Regions from separate parts of the Weizmannia acidilactici genome, predicted to be linked through region 1. Evidence: a T-box and tRNA genes for the amino acid it is inferred to sense, from the RefSeq annotation. Region 1 holds a T-box; the other regions hold tRNA genes.

Region 1 (2,271 bases):
GCGGCGTTCGGCTATAATAAAATGTCTAAAGAACAATTGGCGCGAAAGAATCAGGGACGTACCGGCATTTCAAGTGGTACCCGTTCACAACTTCTGGCGCTGATCATATTATGTACATCATACCTGCTTTGCTGGATCGCATATGTACAGTGGCAGGCGACGATTTCAGCTTATACGCAGAAACTTCATATTTCACTTCATGAGTACAGTTTGCTCTGGACGTTGAACGGGTCAATCATTGTGCTCGGGCAGCCTTTCCTTATTCCGGTTACGACAAAATGGCTGTCCAATGTAAAAGCGCAAATCATGGCGGGGATTGCCATTTTCATGGTTTCATTCGGAGTTGCAAGCATCGCGGAACAGTTTCAGGGCTTTGTTGCCGCGATGGCTATCCTCACTTTAGGGGAGATGCTCGTCTGGCCGTCGGTTCCGGCAGTTGCAGGCGAGCTGGCTCCTAAAGGGCGGGAAGGATTTTACCAAGGGATTGTCAACAGCGTGGCAACGGCCGGGCGCATGATCGGGCCGGTCATTGGCGGATTGCTTGCCGATTTGTACGGCATGAACGTGCTTTTTGCTGTGTTAATTGTCCTGTATGCGGTGGCGCTCATGCTTACCGCGGCCTATAACCTCCCGTTAAAGTCAAAAAAAGCGGAGCAATCGGTGCCATTAAGAAAATCTTGTTGAAACGATGTATAAATTTCTGTACAATAGTAAATAAAATGAATAAATATGGAAGAACGTTGACAAGGAGCAGTAATGGCGGGACTGAAAACAAGAGAATTGGCGGAGGGTGCAAGCCAATCAGAAACCCCCATGAACTCGCCTTTGAGTTGCAAATATGAACGGATTCATTAGTATTTGCCGTTTTCCGCGTTAAGGATAATGAAGTGAGTGCTTGCACTAATCTGGGTGGTACCGCGGGAGTGGCCCTCTCGTCCCAATTCCTTGGGATGGGGGGGTTTTTGCATTGCTTTTATTGTCAATCGGGATACATACAGAAGGAGGAGTTTCAGATGAGTTTTGATCACCGGAAAATCGAAAAGAAATGGCAGAAGTACTGGGAAGAGCATAAAACTTTCCGTACGGACGAAGATTCAAATAAACCGAAATTTTATGCGCTCGATATGTTTCCGTATCCTTCAGGCGCCGGCCTGCACGTCGGGCATCCGGAAGGTTATACGGCAACCGATATTTTGGCGCGCACAAAACGGATGCAGGGGTACAATGTGCTGCATCCAATGGGCTGGGATGCGTTCGGGCTTCCGGCTGAGCAATACGCGCTTGATACGGGAAACGACCCGGCCGTTTTCACGGAAAAAAATATTAACACGTTCCGCCGTCAGATCAAGTCGCTCGGTTTCTCCTACGATTGGGACAGGGAAATTAACACAACGGATCCGGAGTATTACAAGTGGACGCAGTGGGTTTTCCTGCAGTTATGGAAACGGGGGCTTGCATATGTGGATGAAGTGCCTGTCAACTGGTGCCCGGCGCTCGGGACCGTACTTGCCAACGAAGAAGTGATCGACGGCAAGAGTGAACGCGGCGGGTATCCGGTAATCCGCAAGCCGATGCGCCAATGGATGCTGAAAATCACCGCTTATGCGGACCGGCTGCTTGAAGATTTGGAAGAGCTCGATTGGCCGGAAAGCATTAAAGACATGCAGCGCAATTGGATCGGCCGTTCGGAAGGGGCGGAAGTGATATTCAACATCGACGGCACCGATGAAACCTTCACCGTCTTCACGACCCGCCCGGATACGCTGTTCGGCGCGACTTATGCGGTACTGGCGCCGGAGCATCCTTTGGTTGATAAAATCAAAACGCCGGAACAGGCAGATGCGATCGCGGCTTACTTGGAACAGATCCAATCGAAGAGCGACCTTGAACGGACGGATCTCGCAAAAGAAAAAACCGGCGTGTTCACTGGCGCTTATGCGGTCAATCCGGTCAACGGCGAAAAAATGCCGATCTGGATTGCCGATTATGTCTTGATGAGCTACGGGACAGGCGCGATCATGGCGGTGCCGGCCCATGATGAACGCGACTACGAATTTGCGCGCAAATTTAATTTGCCGATCAAAGAAGTTGTAGCCGGCGGCAATATTGAAAAAGAAGCCTATACCGGTGACGGCGAGCATATTAATTCCGGATTTTTGAACGGGCTTGACAAACAAACGGCAATCTCACGCATGATCGAATGGCTAGAAGAAAAAGGCATCGGGCAGAAAAAAGTGACATACCGCCTGCGTGATTGGTTGTTCAGCCGCC
Region 2 (2,271 bases), on a different contig from region 1:
ACTTTTCGGCGGCTGCCAGTTTAAAATGTCATGGAAAGAAACATGCCACAGCACAACGACCGTTTCCCAAATGCCTAAAATAAGGATCAACACAACGCCGATACGTTCCACTAATTTTACGGATTTATGGCCCATCGCAATTGAGAGCAAATGCAAAACGCTCATGACCACAATCCCGAACATCATCGTTTTCGCGCCGCCCGCTTCTCCAAACGCCGGCCAGCCGAGAAAATCTTTGCATACATAGCTGATGGAAATTGCGGCAATAAACGTGTTGACCGCGGTCCAGCCGATAAACTGCGTTGTATTTAAAATCGATGGCAGGAAGCTCCCCCGGACGCCGAACGACGGCCTTGTCAACGCCATCGTCGAAGTGCCGACTTTATAACCGATAAACCCGATTAACGCCATAATCATATAAGCAATCGGATTGGCAATCAAAGTGACTAAAATGGAACCGCCGAATGCCGCCCCTGCAACCACACCGCCAACATACCATGAACCGTTATTTGCGTTTGCCCCGATCCAGGTGGCAATCATATCGCCAAAACTTAAACTGCGGCAGCTCATCGGCACCGCTTCGGAAGCCCCGTATTCTTTTGTCACCATGTTTTGGGATGGCGCCGCAGTTTGTTCCGCCGCTCCCGCATGTTGAATCGTCTGATCAAATGACATATAAATCCTCCTCCGATAATGTAAAAATCCGAGGCCTTTCAATTCAAACGGAGCAGGTGCAAAAAAAGCTTCCTGCCAGCAATGACAAGAAGCCTGTACTTCACCAAAACGACTCTGCAACAAGCGCAGAACTTTTCCGTTTACCTTGTCAGCCTCACTGGACTAAAATTAAAGGTACTCATATTCAACTACTGTAAATATACCACTGTCCCCAAATCCTGGTCAACGATTTTTATGCAATTCGACATGCGAAAAACTTTTTCGCAAAAACTTTAAAAAAGCTATTGCATTTTTCTTTCGGGCATAATATAATAAATTTGTCGCTGATGAGGCGAACAAAAAAATAAAAAATGCGGATGTGGCGGAATCGGCAGACGCGCTAGATTCAGGTTCTAGTGGTGGCAACACCGTATGGGTTCAAGTCCCTTCATCCGCATCAATGAAACAAGGGTTTCAGCCAGTTGGTTGGAACCCTTGTTTTTTTGCTTATAAGCAGCATTGATACATAGATAAATAGCGGATTTATCCAGATATTTTTATTTAATCAAGTTGAATGATCAAGACTCCAGATTGTAAGAAAAGGAGATAGACATGGAAAAATATTTTTCAATTGGTGAAATGGCTTCGATCCACCATATTTCAAGGCAGGCTCTGATCTACTACGATAAAATTGATTTATTCAAGCCGATTAAAACAGATGATCATGGCTACCGGTATTACAGCCCTTCCCAAATTCCTTTGCTCAGAGAGATTCTATTTTTAAAATCAATTGGCATTAAATTGGATACAATAAAGGAACATATCCAAAACCGCAACCTTACAACCGCCATTTCACTGCTCGAGTCCCATAAAGAAACGATTGAACAAGAAATTGAACAATTAAAAGCAACAAAAGGACATATCGAAAATAGACTATCCCTATTTGCAACGGTGGAAAACTTCAAAAACGAACTTTATCAGCCAATGATCGAAACGTTCCCGGAAAGGAAAGTTATTTTTGTCCCATTTGAGCATCAAATTTCACGTAAAGAGCTGCATTTAACTGTCATGAAAGCGTGGGATATTCTGAACAGATATAGCCTGCTTCCTTCTGAAGGGTTTGGCACGATTATACGCAAAGAGAGTTTAGAAGAAAATGATGTATTTCGAGGTGCGGGCAGCTGCATTATGCTGCCGGATGATGTGGCGGAAATCGAAAATATGTTTACACTGCCTGCTGGAGAGTATGCCTGTATGTTTAAATACGGAATGCCATATGAAACACAATTCCTGGATGAATTAATAGAATGGATTCACGATAACCATTATCAAGTAGCCGGTGATGTTTTTGACGCCTGCCTTTTGGATTCGACATTTTACGGGGAAGACCAGAATTCCGACTTTTGCCAGCTGCAGATACCGGTTAAGAAATGTTAAAAAAGAAGAGGAATGCAGCGCACCCTCTCCCCTTTTCATTATTTCTTAAACAATTTCGGTGCAAAGCGGCTTGGATCAACATCCATAAACTTCGCCCGTTTGAATTTATCTTTTAAATGATAAGGCACTGTGCAGTCAAAAATGGTTTTGCAGGAAATGCCTTTGTCCCGGATGGAAGGG
Region 3 (2,271 bases), on a different contig from region 1:
AGGAAAAACGCCTGCGGATTCTTTTAAAAATAGCTTGGATCTCGCCCGGCATGTGGAAAAATGGGGTTACAAGCGCTTTTGGCTGGCGGAGCATCATAATATGGCAGGTGTGGCCAGTTCTGCCACAGCTGTTTTAGTTGGATATATTGCATCCGGTACAAATACGATCCGCGTCGGGTCTGGCGGGGTGATGCTTCCGAACCATGCGCCGCTGGTTGTGGCGGAACAGTTCGGGACGCTTGGTTCGATTTACCCGGGCAGGATTGACCTCGGGCTTGGGCGTGCGCCGGGAACAGACCAACTGACAGCGTTAGCGCTCCGCCGGAATTTAAAGGGCAGTGAAATGGATTTTCCAAACAATGTCCAGGAGCTGATGAACTATTTTCTTACAGAACAAGAGCGACGGACTTACGCGCGGGCCGTGGTGGCAGAAGGCGTTGAGGTACCTGTCTGGCTTCTCGGGTCAAGTACGTACAGCGCGACGCTAGCTGCAAAGCTCGGGTTGCCATTTGCTTTTGCGAGTCATTTTGCGCCAGCGCAGCTGTTTGATGCTCTGTACATTTACAGGGAAAATTTCAAGCCGTCCGCCTATTTGAAGGAGCCGTATGTATTGCTTTGCGTCAATGGGATCGCGGCGGATACGGATAAGGAAGCGGAGCGGACCGCCACGAGCCTGTTCCAGTTTTTCCTCGGCGTGATCCGGGGAAGATCACAGCAGCTCCAACCTCCTGTCAACAGCATGGAAGGCATTTGGACGCCTTATGAGGAAGAGATGGCGCGGCGCCAGCTCGAATATGCGTTTATCGGTTCGAAAGAGACAATTAAAGATAAGTTGCAGGATTTACTTGATGAAACAGAAGCGGATGAATTGATGTTTGTTTCACATATATACAACCATGAAGACCGGCTCCGTTCTTATGAATTGCTGGCCGGGCTGAAACAGGATTAAGGAAAAAAGCCCGTTTCGGAGAAAATCCGGAACGGGCAGGTTATGATGTTGTAAAATCTTTTTTTGAAATCCGGTTGACAATTTTTTAGATCTGGTTATAATTATATAAGTGATCTCCATCAGCACATTATATTTTGCCGGTGTGGCGGAATTGGCAGACGCGCACGACTCAAAATCGTGTGGGTTTATCCCGTGTCGGTTCGACCCCGACCACCGGTATACTTATTTGTTAAAAGCCCGCAATCATGTTAGCGGGCTTTTAAAGTCCCCTTTCTTGTTAAGGGGAAATACATTATTCAATAAATGGTTGATATGAAAGTTCTGAAATAACAATATAAGAGCTGATTCCCATCCGGTTAATACTTTTTCGTAATACGGTTGGAATTAACGCTATATTAAACCCAAGCCACCCAAATATGCCCGCGCCACAAGCAGTATATTCATCAAAACTGCTATTTTTATTCCCCGAAAAACGTATTTGACTGCATATACGATGAAGCTGTACCTTTCATTAACCACATTATAATCCTATTTTTCAAAAACAAAAATGAATATTGTATTCCACATGTCCGGCTCCGGCCGTGCACGTATTCATGTTGCTTTTGGTTTCCGTTAAAGCGCCCCATTTCAAAAATTCCTTCCACTTTGCTATCCTGTATGTATATAAAGAAGAAAGGTATGGTCAAATGAACAGGCATTTGATTTCCGCCATCTCGATTGTCTCCTTCGTTTCGGCGCTTTTTTTCCTGGCAGGGCTGGGAACGGTGCTGATAGACCAAACGACAGAAGCAAAATCTGTAAAGGTGGAAAAATCCGGAACGGGTGCGGACACGCCAAAAGCCGGCAATACAAAGCAAATTGTCATCACGGCAATTGGCGACTCGCTGACAAGGGGCACGGGCGATACGTCGGGAAAAGGGTATGCCGGCTATCTCGCGGATGATTTAAAGAAAAAAACGAAAAAGAAAATTCTGCTGCAAAATAACGGCATTAAAGGGCTTACTTCTAGCGGGCTGCTTGAACAGATCAACAAGCCACAAATCAGGCGCGAACTCCGGAATGCCGATATCATTTTGCTCACAATCGGCGGCAATGATTTATTCCAGGGCGGCGAGGCGCTCGATCATTTGAATGAAGCATACATTCAAAAATTGGAAAAGCCGTATTTGGCCAACTTGAAGCAGATTTATGCCGCAATCCGAGCGGCCAACAAAACGGCAACGGTTTATCATATAGGGCTTTATAATCCGTTTATTGACCTGAAGCGTTCCAAACTGACGTCGGCCATTGTCAGACAGTGGAATTTTGATTCTGCATCTCTT

What was found. A T-box is a leader RNA that pairs with one kind of tRNA and senses whether it is charged. The one in region 1 lies ahead of leuS (leucine--tRNA ligase), so its partner is inferred to be a tRNA-Leu.
Region 2: it encodes a tRNA-Leu, which carries the amino acid that the T-box ahead of leuS (leucine--tRNA ligase) is inferred to sense. The anticodon was not compared.
Region 3: it encodes a tRNA-Leu, which carries the amino acid that the T-box ahead of leuS (leucine--tRNA ligase) is inferred to sense. The anticodon was not compared.

The regions. Positions count from the first base shown of each region.
Region 1 is NZ_BKZR01000003.1:66,237-68,507, reverse strand. Features, by position in the region: gene GBH70_RS01750 (MDR family MFS transporter) at 1-684, shown strand, start outside; T-box leader at 732-943, shown strand; gene leuS (leucine--tRNA ligase) at 1,014-2,271, shown strand, end outside.
Region 2 is NZ_BKZR01000044.1:18,578-20,848, reverse strand. Features, by position in the region: gene GBH70_RS13860 (cytosine permease) at 1-675, opposite strand, end outside; tRNA gene GBH70_RS13855 (tRNA-Leu) at 1,028-1,111, shown strand; gene GBH70_RS13850 (MerR family transcriptional regulator) at 1,267-2,091, shown strand; gene GBH70_RS13845 (UbiD family decarboxylase) at 2,130-2,271, opposite strand, start outside.
Region 3 is NZ_BKZR01000011.1:72,935-75,205, reverse strand. Features, by position in the region: gene GBH70_RS05970 (LLM class flavin-dependent oxidoreductase) at 1-949, shown strand, start outside; tRNA gene GBH70_RS05965 (tRNA-Leu) at 1,086-1,168, shown strand; gene GBH70_RS05960 (GDSL-type esterase/lipase family protein) at 1,636-2,271, shown strand, end outside.